4 regions of the Pseudomonas sp. S3_A09 genome follow, and region 1 is predicted to be linked to each of the others. Evidence: predicted binding sites of a transcription regulator. Region 1 holds the regulator's gene; each other region holds the start of a gene.
What was found. The regulator sigma-54, encoded in region 1, starts transcription at its own class of promoters, with help from an activator protein. The targets are predictions, from matches to a motif close to ANTGGCATNNANNTTGCTNT.

Region 1 (5,236 bases):
GACAGCGGCCAGATCGTCGGCTTGCTCGGCCCCAACGGTGCCGGCAAGACCACCTGCTTCTACATGATCGTCGGCCTGGTCCAGGCGGACCAGGGTCGCGTGCTGATCGACGACCTGGACGTGAGCCACCAGCCGATGCACGGCCGTGCACGCGCCGGTATCGGCTATCTCCCGCAGGAAGCGTCGATCTTCCGCAAACTGTCGGTCGCCGATAACATCATGGCGATCCTCGAGACCCGCAAGGAACTCGACCGTGACGGCCGCCGCAAGGAACTGGAAAGCCTGCTGCAGGAATTCCACATCAACCACATTCGCGACAACCTCGGCATGAGCCTGTCCGGTGGTGAGCGTCGTCGTGTGGAAATCGCCCGCGCCCTGGCCACTGCCCCCAAGTTCATTCTGCTGGACGAACCGTTTGCCGGCGTCGACCCGATCTCGGTCGGCGACATCAAGCAGATCATCCATCACCTCAAGGCCAAGGGCATTGGCGTGCTGATCACTGACCACAACGTCCGTGAGACCCTCGATATCTGCGAAACCGCGTATATCGTCAACGATGGCCAACTGATCGCCGAAGGTGACTCGGCCACCATCCTGGCCAACGATCTGGTCAAGGAAGTGTACCTGGGTCACGAGTTCCGCCTGTAAACACCGTGGTGTCACGGCCGTTTGCCGAGGTGCGCGGGAGTCAATGAAAACCTCCGGATTTTTATTGTTACCGCGCTCTAGGCAAAGCCCCCGACATCAGGCATATAATTTGCTTATGTTTGGCGCTCACGCGCCCTGTCGTGGATGGCGCATTGCGCCGGCGAATAAGGTGTTAAGCCCCTGCCATGAAACCATCGCTAGTCCTGAGAATGGGCCAGCAGCTGACGATGACACCGCAGCTGCAACAGGCCATCCGCCTGCTCCAATTGTCGACCCTGGACCTGCAACAGGAAATCCAGGAGGCCTTGGAGTCCAACCCGATGCTCGAACGCCAGGAAGAAGGCGACGACTTCGATAATGCAGACCCGCTGGCCGATAACATCGAGCAAAAACCCAATTCCGACGTGCAGGAACCCTCCTATCAGGAAACCGCCCCTACGGTGGATAACCTTGAGGAAGGCGATTGGAACGAACGCATCCCCAACGAGCTTCCCGTCGACACGGCCTGGGAAGACGTCTACCAGACCAGCGCCAGCAGCCTGCCCAGCAATGACGATGACGAGTGGGACTTCACCACCCGCACCTCCGTTGGCGAGAGCCTGCAGAGCCATCTGCTCTGGCAACTGAACCTGGCGCCGATGTCGGACACCGATCGCTTGATCGCCGTGACCCTGATCGACTGCATCAACAACCAGGGTTATCTGGACGAGACGCTTGAAGAAATTCTTGAAGCCTTCGACCCGGAACTGGATATCGAGCTGGACGAGATTGAAGCCGTCCTGCACCGCATCCAGCAGTTCGAGCCCGCCGGCATCGGCGCACGCAGCCTCAGCGAATGCCTGTTGCTGCAATTGCGCCAACTGCCGGCCAAGACCGCCTGGCTCGCCGAGGCCCAGCGCCTGGTCACCGACTACATCGACTTGCTCGGCAGCCGCGACTACAGCCAGTTGATGCGCCGCATGAAGCTCAAGGAAGACGACCTGCGCCAGGTCATCGAGCTGGTACAGAGCCTCAACCCGCGCCCAGGCTCGCAAATCGAGTCGAGCGAAGCCGAATACGTAGTCCCCGACGTCATCGTGCGCAAGGACAACGAGCGCTGGCTGGTGGAGCTGAACCAGGAGTCGGTGCCGCGCCTGCGCGTCAACCCGCAATACGCCGGTTTCGTACGTCGCGCCGATACCAGCGCCGACAACACCTTCATGCGCAACCAGTTGCAGGAAGCGCGCTGGTTCATCAAGAGCCTGCAAAGCCGCAACGAAACCCTGATGAAAGTGGCCACTCAGATCGTCGAGCACCAGCGCGGCTTCCTGGAATACGGCGACGAGGCGATGAAACCGCTGGTACTGCATGACATCGCCGAAGCGGTTGGCATGCATGAATCGACGATTTCCCGGGTGACCACCCAGAAATTCATGCATACCCCACGGGGTATTTATGAACTGAAATACTTTTTCTCCAGCCATGTCAGCACCTCCGAAGGCGGTGAATGCTCGTCCACGGCGATTCGCGCGATCATCAAAAAACTGGTTGCTGCGGAAAATCAGAAAAAGCCATTGAGTGACAGTAAGATCGCTGGTTTACTGGAGGCACAAGGCATTCAGGTCGCCCGTCGAACCGTCGCCAAGTACCGCGAATCCCTTGGGATCGCGCCTTCCAGCGAGCGTAAGCGTTTGATGTGACGGGCGGGCCACAGCGTTCCAGTGGCAGGTAGTCCTACCTGCCGCTTTATGCACTGGCAACGAAGGAGAAGCTGTATGCAAGTCAACATCAGTGGACACCATGTAGAAGTCACCCCTCCATTGCGCGAATACGTCGAGCAGAAGCTGAAACGGCTTGAGGGTCATTTCGACAAGATCACCAATGTGCAAGTCATCATGAAGGTCGACAAGCTTCAGCAGAAAATTGAGGCGACTCTCCAGATACCCGGTGGCGAAGTAGTCGCCAATGCCGAGCATGAAGACATGTATGCATCAATCGACTTGCTCACAGACAAGCTTGACCGCCAACTTAAAAAGCATAAGGAAAAGAATCTGAGCCTGCTTCAGGGCACAGGTCGTTAACTCTCCCCCCATGATCCGACTTGAAACCATCCTGACCCCCGGCCGTTCCCTTGTGAACGCGCCGGGCGGCAGCAAGAAGAAAGCCCTTGAGCAAATTGCCAACCTGATCAGCCGCGAAGTGCCTGAACTGGAAATGCAAGATGTCTACGAGGCTCTGATTGCCCGTGAGAAACTCGGTTCCACCGGTTTTGGCAACGGCATCGCCATTCCCCACTGCCGCCTCAAAGGCTGCGAGACCCCAGTCAGCGCCCTGCTTCACCTGGACGCTCCCATCGATTTCGACGCTATCGACGGTGCCCCGGTCGACCTGCTGTTTGTACTGCTGGTCCCGCAGGCTGCCACCGATGCGCACCTGGAACTGCTTCGGCAGATCGCCAGCATGCTCGACCGCAAGGACGTACGCGACAAACTGCGCAGCGCCAAAAGCAACGAGGCGCTTTACCAGGTTGTCCTGGATGAACAGAACGGGCAGTAATCATGCGCTTGATCATCGTCAGCGGCCGCTCCGGCTCGGGTAAAAGCACCGCCCTCAACGTTCTTGAGGACAGCGGTTTCTATTGCATCGACAACCTGCCCGCCGGCCTGCTGCCGGAATTGGCGGAACGCGCGTTGATCCACACCGAACTGGCTCAGCCTCTGGTTGCCGTTTCGATTGATGCACGCAACCTGCCCAGCCACCTTGAGCGATTCCCGCAATTGCTCGAGGAAGTGCGGGCCAAGCATATCCATTGCGATGTGCTCTACCTGGATGCCGACGAAGAGACTCTGCTCAAGCGTTTCTCCGAAACCCGTCGGCGCCACCCCCTCAGCAGCCCTCACCGTTCCCTGGCGGAAGCCATTGAAGACGAAACCAAGCTGCTGGGGCCGATCATTGACCTCGCCGACCTCAAGATCAACACCACCAGCCTCAACCTGTACCAGTTGCGCGACGCCATCAAGCTGCGCCTGCTGAACCAGCCGGAGCCAGGCACCGCCTTTCTGGTCGAGTCGTTTGGGTTCAAGCGTGGCATGCCGGTGGACGCCGACCTGGTGTTCGACGTGCGCTGCCTGCCCAACCCCTACTGGAAGCCGGAGCTGCGTGAGCAATCCGGGCTGGACCAGGCCGTGGCCGATTACCTGGCCGCGCAACCGGATGTGGAGGAAATGTTCCAGGACATTTCCAGTTACCTGCTCAAATGGCTGCCGCGTTTTGCCGCCAGCAATCGCGCCTATGTCACCATTGCCATCGGCTGCACCGGCGGGCACCACCGCTCCGTCTACCTGACCGAGCGCCTGGGCCAGGTGTTGCAACAAACCCTCAAGAATGTCCAGGTCCGCCACCGCGACCTTAGCTGAAAGGAACACCTTCGCGATGCCCGCTCTGGAAATTGAAATCATCAACAAACTGGGCCTGCACGCCCGTGCCTCGGCCAAATTTGTCGGTGTCGCCGGGCAGTTTCCCTGCCAGATCCGCGCCGGTCGTACGCCGGAATCCATGGTCGATGGCAAAAGCATCATGGCCATGATGATGCTGGCTGCCGGCAAGGGCACCAAGATTCACTTGAAGACAGAGGGCGAGCAGGAAGACGAAGCGATGGCCGCACTGGTGGCACTGATCAATAACTACTTCGACGAAGGCGAATAACCCTCCTGTAGAAGTCTGGCTGACCGGCGATAGCATCCACGACTCGCGACTGATCGCCGGCGAGCCGGCGCCTACAAGGGAGCGGGTATTATCCCAAAGCCGTGTCCATCACCATCATCAAGCAAAATCCGATGCACAACCCAAGGCTGGCGAGCTTTTCATGACCATTGCGTCGCGACTCGGGGATGACCTCGTGAGTCACCACCAGCAGCATCGCGCCAGCGGCAAGCGCCAAACCCAGTGGCAACACTACTTCGGCAAGGCTGACCAACCAGGCACAAAGCACCGCAAACACCGGCTCCACCAGACCTGACGCCGCACCGATCAAGAACGCCTTGCCCCGCGACATCCCCGCCCCGGCCAACACCAACGCAATCACCAGCCCTTCCGGCACGTCCTGCAAGGCGATGCCCATGGCCAGGCTGTCAGCATCCGGCATGCCGCCGCCCGCCGAGACACCCACAGCCATGCCTTCCGGGATATTGTGGGCAATGATGGCAAACACAAACAGCCAGATACGCGGCGGGATCACCGGTTTGTCCGGCGTGCCCACCAGCATTTCCGGGCTGGCGCCGGAGACTTTGCGGTCAACCAGATACAGCCCGAAGGCGCCCAACATAATGCCAAAACTGATCAATCCACTGGCCCCCCAGGGCGAGAGCCCCAGGCCTTCAGCCGCAGCGATGCCCGGCACGATCAGCGAAAACGCGGTCGCCGCCAACATCACCCCAGCCCCAAAGCCCAGCAGCGTATCGCTCAATGCCACCGGCATGCGCCGGATAACCAGCACCGGCACCGCGCCGAGCGCCGTCCCGAGCGCACAGATGGATCCGCCCTGCAGGGCGCGCAGAATGCGCGGCTCCAGGTTCAGCCACGCCAGCCCGTGGGCCACCAGCAATGCAGT
Region 2 (5,236 bases), 1.2 Mb from region 1:
CCCCAGCACCATCGCCCCCAGCGACGTGATGGTCAGGGTGACACCGAGGTTGGCGATCAGGCCATTCATGGCGAAACTGCCCAGCGGGCTGGCTGCCGCGGACAGAAAGGACACGGTGGCGAAGATCCGGTTGCGGTGCTGCTTGGGGGTCGCCAGTAATCTCACGGCAGAGGTCGGAATGTTGATCAGCATCAGGCCCACCCCGCCACAGAAAAACGCCAGGGGCACGACGACTATCGATGAGAGCGCGCCGGCCAGCCACATATTGCCCCCCAACAGTGCAAAGCCTGCCGCGACACACAGGTCGCGGGGTACCCGTTGGGTCAACCAGCCGGTGATCGTGTAGCTGCCCGCCAGGATGCCCAGGCCGAAGCACGCATCCAGCAGGCCGAGGTAGGTGATCGGGTAGTGGATAACTGTCTTCACGTACAGCGGCAGCAGGATGGTAAAAAATGGAAACAGGGCAAAGTTGACGAGCATCGCCACAAGAGCCAGGTAGAACTCGACCTTCACCCCATAGACCGCCTTGAAACCCGAGTAAATCATGCGCCAGCCGCTGGAGGTCGGTTCAGGTTCATCTGGGGCGCTGGCGCCGAGGTGGAGTGGAATGGATGCGATCAACACTGCCGCGCCAAGCATCGCAATGAAGTCGACGGCAAACGCCAGCGGGGTACCGAAGCTGAAAATCAACGCGCTGGCCATGGCTGGCCCGAGCAGGTTGGAAATGGACGACAGCATGCTTTTGGTGCGCACGGCCAGTGAGACCTGATCGTCACGCGCAAACAATGGAATGATCGACGACTGCAGCGGCTCGCGCACACCGGCGACGGCACTGCTGATGAGCATCAGGGCGCCGACGCTCCAGGGGTTGAACAGCTGCGTCGCAGACAGAAAAAACATCAACAGCGCGGTCAACACGCTGGTCAGGGAAACCAGCCTGAGGATCAGGATCTTGTTGTACTTGTCGCCCAGCCATCCCAGCAGAGGGCGGGCCAGCACCTGCGCCGCGATGGAGCAGGCGATCATGTTGGCGAAGACGACGGCGGAACCGGTTTCCTGCAAGGCCCACCACGCCACGGCGAGTTGGTTGCAGCGGCCACCGAGCACCACCAGTAAAAAGCTGAATTGTATTTTCAGCAGGCGCCGGTCGAGGGCCGGCAAGCCCCACAGGGACCGGTTGATGCCGGTTATTCGCCCGCTGGCGTCAATCGCGCTTCCAGTTCCGCGACTTTTGCCTCCAGGCTCTCCAGCCGCGCACGCGTGCGGGCAAGTACCACCATCTGGCTATCAAATTCTTCGCGGCTCACCAAGTCGAGCTTGCTGAAACCACTTTGCAGCAAGGCCTTGAATTGGCTTTCGATTTCATTGCGGGGCAATGGGGTGTCACCGCTGAACAGGCGAGAGGCGTGGCCGCTCAGGGCGTCGAGGAGGTCTTTGGGCGCGAGCATGGGAAATATTCCGGAAAACTGTTGGCCGGCAGTGTATCACGCAGCGTCTATAGTCTTTTTCACGACGGCGGGCGCACGCTTTTCGCGCAGAGGGTCGGGCGGCTACGCACTGTTTTTGTGCGCATTGCCGTCGCCCAAAAGCCTCGCAGGTGGGGATAAGTGGGCAAAGGACTGATTTCAGTGATTTTTACGGAGCTGGCAAGGTTTCTGCTTAGACGAACATGACCCATGCACTGATGCAGTCGCTGTGACGAATGCAGTGCGCCGACGGATCAGGGGTACAGGTTTCGTCACCAGTGGTTCGCTGGCGTCGCAAAGGCAAATGCCGAGGCGACGACGCGTTACAAAGCCAGGCACTGCGCTTAGACTTGAGACGGGTTTGTTTTCCTGGGGCAAGTCCACCAATTCGGGAGAGAGTTTTCATGAAGCTAGTCACTGCCATCATCAAGCCGTTCAAGTTGGACGATGTACGCGAGTCGTTGTCCGAGATCGGCGTGCAGGGCATTACCGTTACTGAGGTCAAAGGCTTCGGTCGGCAGAAGGGTCATACCGAGCTGTATCGCGGCGCGGAATACGTGGTCGATTTCCTGCCGAAGGTGAAGATTGATGTCGCCATTGACGACAAGGATCTTGACCGGGTTATCGAGGCGATAACCAAGGCCGCCAACACCGGCAAGATCGGTGACGGCAAGATCTTCGTGGTCAATCTGGAACAGGCTATTCGCATCCGTACCGGCGAAACCGATACCGACGCAATCTAAGCCGCCAAACCCCAACGCCCCAGGAGAAAACAATATGACTCTGCGTAAATTCGCAGGGCTCGGAGCCCTGTTGTCCATCGTAATGCCAAGCCTGGCCATGGCGGCAGACGAAGTGGCTGCTCCAGTCCTCAATTCCGGCGACACCGCCTGGATGTTGACCGCCACCGCTTTGGTGCTGTTCATGACCATCCCTGGCCTGGCGCTGTTCTACGGCGGCATGGTCCGCTCCAAGAATATTCTGTCGGTGATGATGCAGTGTTTCGCGATCACCGGCCTCATCAGCATCCTCTGGGTCGTATACGGCTACAGCATCGCGTTCGATACCACCGGTATGGAACAGGGTGTGGTCAACTTCAACTCCTTCTTCGGCGGCATGGGCAAGGCGTTCCTGGCGGGCGTGACCCCGGCCAGCATCACCGGCCCTGCAGCGCTGTTCCCGGAAGCGGTGTTCATCACCTTCCAGATGACCTTCGCGATCATCACCCCGGCGCTGATCGTCGGTGCCTTCGCTGAGCGTATGAAGTTCTCCGCGATGCTGATCTTCATGGCTATCTGGTTCACCCTGGTCTATGCGCCGATCGCGCACATGGTCTGGAGCGGCAACGGTGGCCTGATGTGGGACTGGGGCGTGCTGGACTTCGCCGGCGGCACCGTGGTGCATATCAACGCGGGTGTGGCTGGCCTGGTGGCGTGCATCGTGCTCGGCAAGCGTAAAGGCTTCCCGACTACTCCAATGGCTCCGCACAACCTGGGTTACACCCTGATCGGCGCAGCCATGCTGTGGATCGGCTGGTTCGGCTTCAACGCTGGTTCCGCGGCTGCGGCCAACGGCACTGCCGGCATGGCAATGCTGGTTACCCAGATCGCTACCGCTGCTGCAGCGCTGGGCTGGATGTTCGCCGAGTGGATCACCCACGGTAAGCCAAGCGCACTCGGCATCGCCTCGGGTGTGGTGGCGGGCCTGGTAGCCATCACCCCAGCGGCTGGCACCGTGGGCCCGATGGGCGCCTTGGTGATCGGCCTGGTTGCCGGTGTGATCTGCTTCTTCTGCGCCACCAGCCTCAAGCGCAAGCTGGGCTACGACGACTCCCTGGACGCGTTCGGCGTGCACGGTATCGGCGGTATCGTCGGTGCGATTCTCACCGGTGTGTTCGCAGCCCCTGCGCTGGGCGGCTTCGGCACCGTGACTGACGTTGCCGCGCAGGTTTGGATCCAGTGCAAAGGCGTTGGCTTCACTGTGATCTACACGGCGATCGTGACCTACGTCATCCTCAAGGTGCTGGACATGGTCATGGGCCTGCGGGTGACCGAAGAAGAGGAGGCCGTCGGCCTCGACCTGGCGCAACACAACGAGCGCGGCTACAACTTGTAAGTACGCATAAAAAAGATGCCCGGCTTGCCGGGCATTTTTTTGCCTGGCGTTTGTCAGTCATAACACGCTGTGTCGGTTTTTTCGTCGAGTTTGTGATGAGGTTCACCCGGCACTTTTCCGCGTGCCAATGTCTTACAGGCATGTAGGCGTATTCGGCACTTTGTTTTTTCCCAGAGCGCGCTAGAATGCGCGCCGATGGGCGGAGAACTGTATGTGGCAACAGACCTTGATTACCCTGCGGGCCAAGCCCCGGGGCTTTCACCTGGTGACCGATGAGTTGCTGGCCGGCTTGCCTGAGTTGAAGGCCTGTCGCGTGGGCTTGTTGCATCTGTGGTTGCAACACACTTCGGCCTCGTTGACCGTGAACGAGAATGCCGACCCGGCGGTTCTCCGTGACTTCGAACGTTATTTCAACGCGCTGGTGCCGCAAGGCCTTGCCGGGTTTGAACACAACGACGAAGGTCCGGATGACCTGCCGGCGCACTTCAAGGCCAGTCTCCTGGGCTGCCAGCTGAGTTTGCCGGTGAAGGCCGGCCGCTTGGCGATGGGGACCTGGCAAGGTGTTTATCTGGGCGAGCACCGTGATCATGGCGGTGCTCGTAAAGTCCTCGCCACCTTGCAGGGTGATGGGGCATAAGCCACTGGTTATCCCGTGGATGTTGATTTTTTTCCGGCAGCCGTCGACAGAAGGTGAAGCTGGGCTATAACTAATCTGCTTTTCGCAAGTCATGAGGTAGAACATGAGCGACGATGATCTGGAAAACGACGACCTGGAAGTAGGTGACGACGACGACACCGAAGAAGGTCTGGAAGCGGCGGCGGAAGACGTGGCTGACGACGACGGTGGCGATGACGCACCTGCCCCGGCTGCCAAGGGCAAAGCCAAGGCTGCTGTGTCGGTAGATGAATTGCCGAGCGTTGAAGCCAAGAACAAAGAGCGTGATGCCCTTGCCCGTGCGATGGAAGAATTCCTCGCTAAAGGCGGCAAAGTGCAGGAAGTCGAGGCCAACGTGGTGGCAGATCCACCGAAGAAGCCTGATAACAAGTACGGCAGCCGACCTATCTGAGGTCAGTCACCAGCTTGTAGGGAAAAGCCCGCCGTCGCTGCGGGCTTTTTCATGGGCGTTATTTCCAGCCAGCCAGCAAAGGCGCTAATTCGGCCAAGCTGCGAACCTCTGCATCCGGGCGCTTATCGGCTTCCCAAACCTTACCCGTCGGGTTGAACCACACCGCCCGAAGCCCCGCCTGCTGCGCCCCGGCAATGTCATCCCCTGGATGATCGCCAATATGCACCGCTGCGCTGGCATCCACGCCACCGCGTTGCAACGCTTCTTGAAACAGTCGCGCATCCGGCTTGGCGATGCCGATGTCTTCAGCGCGCAGGGCAAAGTGAAAGTAGTCCGCCAGGCCCACGCGCTGCACGTCGGCATTGCCGTTGGTGATCACCCCCAGCAAGAAGTGCTGGCGCAAGGCTTTGAGCATGGGCTCCGCTTCGGGGAAGGGGGCGAGTTGGTGGCGCGCGTGTATGAACGCCTCGAAGCATACATCCGCCATTTCCGTGGCCTCAGGCTGTGGATAACCAGCCTCTTCAAACGCATGCATCAACACCCTGTGACGCAAAAGGCTGATCCGGTGTTTCAGCTCGGGATGGCGCT
Region 3 (5,236 bases), 610 kb from region 1:
CGCCGGGTTCATGTACTCAAGACGCAAGTCGTCGTTGAGTAGGATGGTCGCGGTGGTCAGGTTGTCGAGTAGCAAACGGTGCAGTGCATCGCTGATGGTCATCAGGACCTCTTTTGGAGCAACGCGCGGGCTTGAGGCACACGCTGATACAAGGAAAATGCAAAAACCAAACCAAGGCTCCGAAAAGAAGCGTGCAAGCCCTGAAATGGGGGTTTTAGGCGCGAAACTGTGGCGTTCTGCCAGCTTGCTCGGGAAGTTTCGAACCAAAATGGGCTGGGCAGGTGGGTAGGGTGCAGCCTATCGCACCAATATAGTGCGGTTTTGTGAAGGTTGTTCAGGAAGTGCTGGGCGGACCGTTTTCAATGCGGGGTGAAAACGGTTCGGGACGGTCAGCGTTGCTCTGACAGTGGCATGCCTGGAGTGCCCGCATAAAAGACCAGAAGCTCAACGGGTGTGCTTCCGGTAATGCCGCGATGTTCGGTGCCCATCATCTCGGCCAGGGTTTGCCCTTGCCTCAAGGTCCGCGAGGCGCCGCTTGCGCGGGTGTCAACGGTCAACTCCCCTGAAACGATGTAGGCAGCGTTCGGCATCGGGTGGGTGTGCCAAGGCAGTTGCGTGCGTGCCGGGATCTTCAGGCGTATCAGCGTGAGCTGCGGCGTGCCGGACGGGTAGGCTTTGTAGGGCGTGCCGTCCCAAGACTCGCTACGTTCAAGCAAGACCTCTTTCTCGATCTGCGCCGCATCTTTTGCCTGCGTGCCGCAGCCCAGCAACGACAAAACTGTCGCTGCTGCAGTCAAGCACTTGAGGGTGTCCATGGTTCCATCCTATTCGGTCAGTGAACGCTCAGGCTATGGCTGTCGGCCCAGGTGAAGATGCAGGACGGTTCCTCAAATCAAGTAGGTCGAACGCACAGCTCGGCCGTGGCACGGATCATCGCCAGTTGCCGCAGTGGATCGTTCAGCGGCTCATGCACGGCTTCGGCCAGCCACTGTGGGCACTGCGGGTCGGTGCGCTGCGGGGTAAAGTCGGCCAGCTGCTGCAGCAGGCGTTTTTGCAGTTCATCCAGCTGCGGGCGTATCTGTTTGATCAGGTCCGGGCGTGGGTCGTCCGGCGCCTTGCCTTGGAACTGCCAGTCGGAAAGGTGGGTGTATTGCACCAGCTTGTTGGCCTCGATCTGCGCCGAAAAAAACTGCTCGGCGGCGGCCGCGTCCAGCTTGTAGGTCGGTGCCTGGGCGCTAACGCTGGCGATCACCTCTTGTTCGCGCTTTTTATCTTCCACGGGCTTTTTGCTGTCCCATTTGCTCAGGGCTACCTGGTCGGCGATCTCCAGGCGTTCGGCAATGCTGTTGAGCAGCGGCTCCAGAGTGGGCGGCGCAGCACTCGCACTGGCACTGACGAACAACAGAGCGAACACAAGTCGACGTTTCAAGGATGATCTCCTGTGGGAGCGGGGCTTGCCCGCGATGGCGGAGTATCAGTCAATACAACAGGTGCTCGATGCGGCGCAATCGCGGGCCAAAAAAAAGACCTCCCGAAGGAGGTCTTTTTTCATCACGCTACATTAAGCAGCGCTACCGGATCAGCAGCTGTAGTACAGCTCGTATTCCAGTGGGTGTACGAAGGTGCGAACCTTGATTTCTTCTTCGCTCTTCAGGCCGATGTAAGCGTCGATGAAGTCGTCGCTGAACACGCCGCCTTTGGTCAGGAACGCACGGCCCTTGTCCAGCTCTTCCAGGGCTTCTTTCAGGCTGCCGCACACTTGTGGGATCTCTTTGGCCTCTTCAGGCGGCAGGTCGTACAAGTTTTTGTCGGCGGCGTCGCCAGGGTGGATCTTGTTCTGGATACCGTCCAGGCCAGCCATTACCAGGGCAGCGAAGGCCAGGTACGGGTTGGCTGCTGGATCCGGGAAGCGTGCTTCGATACGGCGAGCGCGAGGGCTGGACACGTATGGAATACGGATCGAAGCGGAACGGTTGCGCGCCGAGTAGGCCAGCATTACCGGTGCTTCGAAACCTGGGACCAGACGCTTGTAGGAGTTGGTCGACGGGTTGGTGAAGCCGTTCAAGGCCTTACCGTGCTTGATGATACCGCCGATGAAATACAGGGCAGTGTCGGACAGGCCGGCATAACCTTCGCCAGCGAAGGTGTTCTTGCCCTCTTTGGCGATGGACAGGTGAACGTGCATACCCGAACCGTTATCGCCGTACAGAGGCTTAGGCATGAAGGTAGCGGTACGGCCGTAGGCAACGGCAGTGTTGTGTACGCAGTACTTCAGGGTCTGTACTTCGTCAGCCTTGGCCACCAGGGTGTTGAACTTCACACCGATTTCGTTCTGGCCGGCAGTGGCCACTTCGTGGTGGTGCACTTCGATGGTCAGGCCCATGTCTTCCATGGCGTTGCACATGGAGGTACGGATTTCGTGGTCGTGGTCGAACGGCGGAACTGGGAAGTAGCCACCTTTGATGCCTGGACGGTGGCCATGGTTGCCGCCTTCCACGTCTTGATCGGACATCCAGGAGCCTTGTTCGGAGTAGATCTTGAACATGGAGCCGGAGATGTCGGACTTGAACTTCACTTGGTCGAAGATGAAGAATTCTGGCTCTGGGCCTACGAATACAGTGTCACCGATACCGGTCGACTTCAGGTATTCCTCGGCACGCTTGGCGATCGCACGTGGGTCGCGGTCGTAGCCTTGCATGGTCGAAGGCTCGATCACGTCGCAGACCAGGATCAGGGTCGGCTCTTCGGTGAACGGGTCGAGTACGGCAGTGCTGTCGTCCGGCATCAGGATCATGTCGGAGGCTTCGATGCCTTTCCAGCCAGCGATGGAGGAACCGTCGAACATTTTGCCTTCTTCGAAGAAAGCTTCATCCAGCGCGTCGCGAGCCGGCATGGTCACGTGGTGCTGAGTGCCTTTGGTGTCCGTGAAGCGCAGATCAATCCATTTAACGTCATGATCTTTGATGAGTTGAACCGACTTCGACATAGTGTCCTCCGGGTGGCTTCGGGCTGGGGTAGTGGAGTTAGCCCTTAGAATGTGGGTGATGCCGGCGCGGATAGTCCGCCATGGCAACCTGCCTCACAAGAGAGCAAATTGCATGCCAGTGCGCCAACATGGGTTTTCTGCTCAAAAAACGACCCTATAAAGGTGCATTACGACAAAAGACCAAAAATGGCGCACCGCAATGTAGCGCAAAGGCGCACAAATGCACCTATTTAGTGCGTGATACGTGCGATGCATATTAACTGGTTAAACCTTGAGCGATTTCCGCTATAATCCGCGCCCCCCTTTTTCAGCAGGCCCGGCGCGCGCTGTTTCCATGAAATTAATCGTTAAAGTCTTCCCCGAGATCACCATCAAAAGCCGACCGGTACGGACGCGTTTCATCCGTCAGTTGGCCAAGAACATCCGTGCCGTGCTCCGCGATCTGGACCCGGCTGTGGTGGTGAACGGCGTGTGGGACAACCTCGAGCTGGAAACCCGTGTCACCGAGCCCAAAGCCTTGAAGGACATGACCGAGCGCCTGAGCTGCATGCCGGGCATCGCGCATTTCCTGCAGGTGGATGAGTACCCGCTGGGCGACTTCGATGACATCACCGAGAAGTGCAAACAGCACTACGGCAGTGAGCTTGAAGGCAAGATCTTTTCGGTGCGCTGCAAGCGTGCCGGCAAGCACACCTTCAGCTCCATGGACGTCGAGAAATACGTCGGCAGCAAGCTGCGTCGCGAGTGCGGCGCATCCGGAATTTCCCTGAAAGCGCCGCAAATTGAAGTGCGCATGGAAATTCGCGACCAACGGTTGTTTGTGATCCACAGCCAGCACAACAGCATCGGCGGCTACCCGCTGGGCGCCCTGGAACAGACCCTGGTGCTGATGTCCGGCGGTTTCGATTCCACGGTGGCGGCCTACCAGATCATGCGCCGCGGCCTGATGAGCCACTTCTGCTTCTTTAACCTGGGCGGACGTGCACACGAATTGGGCGTGATGGAAGTCGCGCATTTTATCTGGAAGAAGTACGGCAGCTCCCAACGCGTGCTATTTGTGAGCGTACCGTTCGAGGAAGTGCTGGGCGAAATTCTCGGTAAAGTCGATAACGGTCATATGGGCGTGGTATTGAAGCGTATGATGTTGCGCGCGGCCTCGCGAATCGCCGACAAGTTGCAGATCGATGCACTGGTAACCGGTGAGGCGATCTCCCAGGTCTCCAGCCAAACGCTGCCGAACCTGTCGATCATCGATTGCGTCACCGAGAAGCTGGTCTTGCGCCCGCTGATCGCCAGCCACAAGCAGGACATCATCGACCTGGCAGAGCAGATCGGCACCGCCGACTTTGCCAAGCACATGCCCGAGTACTGCGGGGTCATTTCGGTGAACCCCAAGACCCACGCCAAGCGCCATCGCGTGGAGCATGAGGAGAAAGAATTCGACATGGCGATTCTGGAGCGTGCGCTCGAGAACGCCAAGCTGGTCCCGATCGATCGCGTGATCGACGAATTGGGCCAGGACATCAAGATCGAAGAAGTCAGCGAAGCCCTGGCCGGCCAGATCGTCATCGACATCCGTCACCCGGATGCCGCTGAGGATGAGCCGCTGGAAATCGCCGGCATCGACGTACAAACGCTGCCGTTCTATGCATTGAATGCGCGTTTCAAGGAACTGGATAACAGCCGTCAGTACCTGCTGTATTGCGACAAAGGCGTGATGAGTCGCCTGCATGCCCACCATTTGCTCAGTGAGGGACATGCCAATGTGCGCGTTTATCGACCGAGCTAAGAGCCCGGGGCTGTTTGCCTGTGGCCTGCGTCACCGGCCCCCCGACTCTGCCGTCAAGCTGTAACGGCAAGGCCTGACTCTACTGTTAATCGCTGCCACGACCTGTCAGCACACCGAATCCTCTGATCGAGATACACAAGTGATCGAAAATCTACGTAACATCGCCATCATTGCTCACGTTGACCATGGTAAAACCACCCTGGTAGACAAACTCCTGCGTCAATCCGGCACCCTGGAGCGCAACGAGCTCAACGACGAGCGCGTGATGGACTCCAACGACCAGGAAAAAGAGCGCGGTATTACCATCCTGGCTAAAAACACCGCTATCAACTGGAACGGCTACCACATCAACATCGTGGATACCCCGGGCCACGCCGACTTCGGCGGCGAAGTAGAACGCGTAATGTCGATGGTTGACTCCGTTCTGCTGCTGGTTGACGCTCAAGACGGCCCTATGCCGC
Region 4 (5,236 bases), 2.8 Mb from region 1:
GGTGGTGGACATGGCCGAAAAGGCCGAGAAAACCGCCGTGCAGCGCCTGGGTTACTTCCAGGGGCAGGTGCGCTTGGCCGAGAGCAAGCTGGGCGACCTGGAGCGCTTTCGGGGCGAATACCAGCAGCAGTGGATCGAGCGTGGCGCCAAAGGTGTGTCCGGCCAATGGCTGATGGGCTACCAGGGCTTTCTCAACCAACTGGAAACGGCTGTCGGCCAGCAGCGCCAGAGCCTGGCGTGGCACCAGAACAACCTCGATAAAGCCCGCGAAAGCTGGCAAGCCGCGTTTGCCCGGGTCGAAGGCCTGCGCAAGCTGGTGCAGCGCTATATCGACGAGGCGCGGGCCATCGAAGACAAGCGTGAACAGAAGCTGCTCGACGAACTCTCCCAACGCATGCCGCGCAAAGACGTCTATTGATAGTTGCCCATGGCGCCTTCTCCTGCTAAACCTTGTGTCATTGCCAATGACAAGGAAGCAGTCGCATGTCAGTCGAGTCAGACGTATCCCTGGATGGGAAGAAGTTAACGATCGTGGTCAAGGGCCGGTTCGATTTCGGCAGCCACCAGACGTTTCGTGATGCCTACGAACGGTTTTACAAGGTTCCCGAGTCGTACGTCGTCGACTTGAAGGAAACCACCTACATGGACAGTTCGGCCTTGGGCATGCTCCTGCTCCTGCGTGACCACGCGGGTGGCGACCAGTCGGAGGTCAGGGTGGTCAATAGCAACTCAGACGTGCGCAAGATCCTCGCCATCTCCAACTTCGACAAGCTGTTCGACATCAGTTGAGCGCCCTGGCCCCGGTCCTTGAACCGCTGACGATCCTGATCGCCGAAGACAGCGCCGCCGATTTGCTGTTGCTGTCGACCATCGTGCGGCGCCAAGGTCACCAGGTACTCACGGCCACCAATGGCGCTGAAGCGGTCGACGTGTTTAGCCGTGAGCGCCCGCAACTGGTGTTGATGGATGCCCTGATGCCGGTGATGGACGGCTTTGAGGCGGCACGGCGGATCAAGCAGTTGGCGGGTGAAGAGTTGGTGCCGCTGATTTTCCTCACCTCCCTGCGCGAGAGCGAAGCGCTGGCCCAGTGCCTGGATGCCGGCGGTGATGACTTCCTGCCCAAACCCTACAACCAGCTTATTCTCGCGGCGAAGATCAACGCCATGGACCGCCTGCGTCGGTTGCAGGCGACGGTCTTGCAGCAGCGCGACCTGATCGCCAAGCATCACGACTATCTCCTGCATGAGCAGCGAGTGGCCAAGGCGGTGTTCGATAAGGTCGCGCATTCGGGCTGTATCAATGCCGCGCCGAATATTCGCTACCTGCAATCGCCCTATGCGCTGTTCAACGGTGACCTGTTGTTGGCGGCCTACACGCCGTCCGGTGATATGCACGTGCTGCTCGGCGACTTCACCGGCCATGGCCTGCCGGCAGCGGTGGGGGCCATGCCTCTGGCGGAAGTGTTCTATGGCATGACCGCCAAAGGCTATGGCCTCGCGCAGACCCTGCGGGAGATGAACGCCAAACTCAAACGCATCCTGCCGGTGGACATGTTCTGCTGCGCCACCCTGTTGTGTCTGAGCACGCAGCGACGGGTGGTGGAGGTATGGAACGGCGGCATGCCCGAAGGCTACAGGCATGAAATCGCCACCGGCCGGCGCACGCCGCTGGAATCGCGGCACTTGCCGTTGGGGGTACTGTCGGCGCAAGCCTTTGATGATCGTACTGAAGTCTGGCCCATGGCCCTGGGTGACCGGGTGTTCCTGCTGTCTGATGGGGTGTTGGATACCGCCGATGCCAACGATCAACTGTTCGGCGCTGAACGCTTGCAACAGGTGTTTGCCGCCAATCGCGAGCCTGATCGTTTATTTGAAGACATCGAACAGGCCCTGGCGGCGTTTCGCGGTGAAGTGCGCGATGACGTGAGCATGGTGGAAATCACCTTGCAGCCTGACCAGCAACTGCGCGCCACGGGGCCGTTGTATGCGGACAGCGGGCAGTCGTGTCCGCTGGATTGGTCGGTGAGTTTCGAGTTTCGCGCCGAGACCTTGAAGCGTTACAACCCGTTGCCGTATCTGCTGCAACTGTTGTTGGAGATTCATGGGTTGCGTGAGCAAAGTGGGGCGCTCTACAGCGTGATGGCGGAGCTGTATTCCAATGCCCTGGAGCACGGCGTCTTGGGTCTGGACTCTCGGCTCAAGCGTGACGCCCAAGGGTTTGCCGAGTATTACCGTCAGCGTAATGACCGCCTCGCGCAACTCAATAGCGGGTATATACGGGTGCATGTGCAGGTGGTGCCGATCGGGGCGGGTGGGAAGATGACCCTGCGCATTGAAGACAGCGGTTCGGGGTTTGATGTGGAGCAGGTGCTGGCGCGGCCGCTGGATATCGACCGTCTGTCTGGCCGGGGCTTGAGTCTGGTACGGCAGTTGAGCAGCGAGGTAGGCTGGTCGGATGGTGGGCGTAGTGTGTGCGTGGAGTTTTCCTGGGAGGCTCTGGCATAATCCGCCGATTCTTGATCAAGGAGCGAGCAAGTGGTTGATCTACATCTGGACCCGGCGGTGTTGTCGGGTTTGCAGGAAGTCATGGAAGGCGAGTATCCGAAGTTGCTTGATACCTTTCTCGATGATTCCCAGAAGCGCGTCGAGGCGCTGCGCAAGGCGCGGGATGATGCGAAGGCGTTGGGGCGGATTGCGCATAGTTTCAAGGGGAGTAGCGGTAACCTTGGGGCGGTGCGGTTGGCGCAGTTGTGTCAGCGGCTGGAGGTTGAGTCGGTTGAATCCACTACGGATTTGGGGGCGCTCGTGGATCAGATTGATCATGAGTTTGCGTTGGTTAAGCCGATGTATGAGTCGGAGCGGCAGCGGTTTGGGGTTTGAGTCGCTGTAAGCGCGAAACCCTAAGCGGCCATTACCGAAAAAATGGATATTTACTCGGTCGATATACCAACCTGGCCCAACTCTTGCTCTACCTCCAGATACTGCATCCCCGACCCCTATGCAGTGGAGACCTTTACCTATGCCAGTCGCCCCGAATTCGCTCCTTCAGGCTGCCCCCGCGGCCAAGCCTCAAGCGCCCGCCGCCAACCCACCGGCAGTGGCAGCGGACCCACGGGACAAGGGCCCTGGCTTCGCTCAAGTGTTTGCCAGCCAGGGTTCCAAGCCCACGGCCAAGGCCGACGACAACGCGCCCAAATCCACCGCAGGCAAGCCTTCCGACGCCAGCGCCAAGCCGGCAGCGGGCAACGACAAGCCTGCCGCCAGCACACCAGCCGTTGCCGATAGCGGCAAACCCTTGCCTGCCACCCCTCCGGCCAACACCGACGACAGTGCCAGCAAGGATGACGACGCGCCCGCCGACCCTTCCCTGGTGCAGCAGCCCCCGGTGGACCCGGTCGTCGACCCTGCATTGATTGCCACCGTCACCCCGGTGGCCGTGCCGGTTGAAACCCCAGCGCCTGTCACCAACAAGGATGAAAAAGCCCTGCCGGTGGTGGCGGCGCCGGTCGCTGCGACTGAGGAGGCCAAGCCGGCCTTCGATCCAGAGGCCGATCCCCTGGACGCCATGCCCGCCGTGCGCCTGGCGATGGAGCAGGGCGGTCACGTGTCGGCCAGCAGTCAGGCCCAGGCAAAAAACGCTCCGGCACCGACCCTGGATCAACCCACCGCCGCACAGAACTTTGCCGCAGGCCTGGCCACTATGGTCGACCAGCAAGCCACCAAGGACAGCACTGACCAGGGCGGTGACAAGGCTTTCAGCGGGCTGATCGACGACGGTCTCAAGGACCTGAAGAACGCCAGCAGCGACACCCGTGTCGATGACTTCGCCAACCGTCTGGCCGCGTTGACGCAAGCCGCCACGCCGAAGACCGCCAACGCCTTGCCGCCGGTGACCAATGCACCATTGGCCATGCACCAGAGCGGCTGGACCGACGAAATCGTCAACCGCGTGATGTACCTGTCCAGCGCCAACCTCAAGTCGGCGGAGATCCAGTTGCAGCCGGCTGAACTCGGTCGCCTGGACATCAAGGTCAACATGACCGCCGACCAGCAGGCCCAGGTCAACTTCATGAGCGCCCATCCGGTGGTACGTGAAGCGTTGGAAAGCCAGTCCGGCCGTTTGCGGGAGATGTTCGCCCAGCAGGGCATGGGCCAAGTGGATGTGAACGTGTCCGACCAGTCCCGTGGCCAGGAGCAACAGCAGCAACAGGCCCAGACCCGTGGCGTGAGCGGCAGCGGCGGGCGCGGTGGTGATAACAGCGACAGTGGTAGCCACATTGATGTGGCTGAAGCCGTGGCGCCGGTCACCTCAACCGTAATCGGCTCCAGCGCCGTCGATTACTACGCCTGACTCGAGCCCTGCACAGGCCCAAATGTGGGAGCGGGCTTGTTCCATGGCCAATATCGTAGCCCTCTTCCAAATCCACCAGACAACTCTGGCATAACACTTGCTCTTGCCTTTCCGTAGATCTATGAATTCCCGAATAGTGACGGATTATTGGCATGGCGAAGAGCGACGACGCAGCAAAAGCACCCGCAGGCAAAGGTAAGCTCAAGCTTATCCTGTTGATAGTCGTGGGCCTGCTCCTGGCCATCGGCGCCTCGGTCGGCGGCACTTGGTACATTATGCACAGCAATGCCAGCAAGCCGGCACCCGCTGCCGAAACCGCCAGTAACGTCAAGCAACCGGCAATCTTCGAGCCGATGCTTCCGGCCTTTGTCGCCAACTTCAATCAGAACGGTCGTCAGCGTTACCTGCAGGTGAGCATCACGTTGCTGGCCCGCAACCAGTCGGACCTGGACGCCCTCAAGGTGCACATGCCAGTGATCCGCAACAACCTGGTGATGCTGTTCTCCAGTCAGGCCTTCGACACACTTGCCACCCCGGTGGGCCAGGAAATGCTGCGCCAGAAGGTCACGGCCAGCGTGCAGGAAGTGGCCCAGAAGGAACTCGGCAAAGTCGTGGTCGAGCAGGCGCTCTTCACTAACTTCGTATTGCAGTAGGATCACGACATGGCCGTGCAAGACCTGCTGTCCCAGGATGAAATCGACGCGCTGCTGCATGGCGTCGACGATGGTCTGGTACAGACCGAAATGGCTGCCGAGCCCGGCAGCGTCAAAAGTTATGACCTCACCAGCCAGGATCGTATCGTCCGTGGGCGCATGCCGACCCTGGAGATGATCAACGAACGTTTCGCCCGTTACACCCGCATCAGCATGTTCAACATGCTGCGCCG

Region 2: the regulator sigma-54 is predicted to act here: its motif matches at 1,643-1,662, upstream of glnK (P-II family nitrogen regulator).
Region 3: the regulator sigma-54 is predicted to act here: its motif matches at 3,087-3,106, upstream of glnA (type I glutamate--ammonia ligase).
Region 4: the regulator sigma-54 is predicted to act here: its motif matches at 2,950-2,969, upstream of AB4N92_RS03795 (flagellar hook-length control protein FliK).

Annotation. Positions count from the first base shown of each region.
Region 1 is NZ_CP162752.1:3,548,893-3,554,128, reverse strand. Features, by position in the region: gene lptB (LPS export ABC transporter ATP-binding protein) at 1-648, shown strand, start outside; gene AB4N92_RS16570 (RNA polymerase factor sigma-54) at 834-2,327, shown strand; gene hpf (ribosome hibernation-promoting factor, HPF/YfiA family) at 2,403-2,708, shown strand; gene ptsN (PTS IIA-like nitrogen regulatory protein PtsN) at 2,719-3,183, shown strand; gene rapZ (RNase adapter RapZ) at 3,186-4,043, shown strand; gene AB4N92_RS16550 (HPr family phosphocarrier protein) at 4,060-4,332, shown strand; gene AB4N92_RS16545 (ZIP family metal transporter) at 4,421-5,236, opposite strand, start outside.
Region 2 is NZ_CP162752.1:2,357,022-2,362,257, reverse strand. Features, by position in the region: gene AB4N92_RS11275 (MFS transporter) at 1-1,161, opposite strand, end outside; gene AB4N92_RS11270 (accessory factor UbiK family protein) at 1,188-1,448, opposite strand; gene glnK (P-II family nitrogen regulator) at 1,871-2,209, shown strand; gene AB4N92_RS11260 (ammonium transporter) at 2,244-3,581, shown strand; gene AB4N92_RS11255 (secondary thiamine-phosphate synthase enzyme YjbQ) at 3,793-4,218, shown strand; gene sutA (transcriptional regulator SutA) at 4,322-4,648, shown strand; gene AB4N92_RS11245 (HAD family hydrolase) at 4,707-5,236, opposite strand, start outside.
Region 3 is NZ_CP162752.1:2,940,095-2,945,330, forward strand. Features, by position in the region: gene glnL (nitrogen regulation protein NR(II)) at 1-102, opposite strand, end outside; gene AB4N92_RS13855 (cupin domain-containing protein) at 390-815, opposite strand; gene AB4N92_RS13860 (chorismate mutase) at 893-1,429, opposite strand; gene glnA (type I glutamate--ammonia ligase) at 1,580-2,986, opposite strand; gene thiI (tRNA uracil 4-sulfurtransferase ThiI) at 3,321-4,775, shown strand; gene typA (translational GTPase TypA) at 4,915-5,236, shown strand, end outside.
Region 4 is NZ_CP162752.1:793,673-798,908, reverse strand. Features, by position in the region: gene fliJ (flagellar export protein FliJ) at 1-418, shown strand, start outside; gene AB4N92_RS03810 (STAS domain-containing protein) at 484-789, shown strand; gene AB4N92_RS03805 (ATP-binding SpoIIE family protein phosphatase) at 786-2,504, shown strand; gene AB4N92_RS03800 (Hpt domain-containing protein) at 2,535-2,879, shown strand; gene AB4N92_RS03795 (flagellar hook-length control protein FliK) at 3,019-4,350, shown strand; gene fliL (flagellar basal body-associated protein FliL) at 4,503-5,003, shown strand; gene fliM (flagellar motor switch protein FliM) at 5,013-5,236, shown strand, end outside.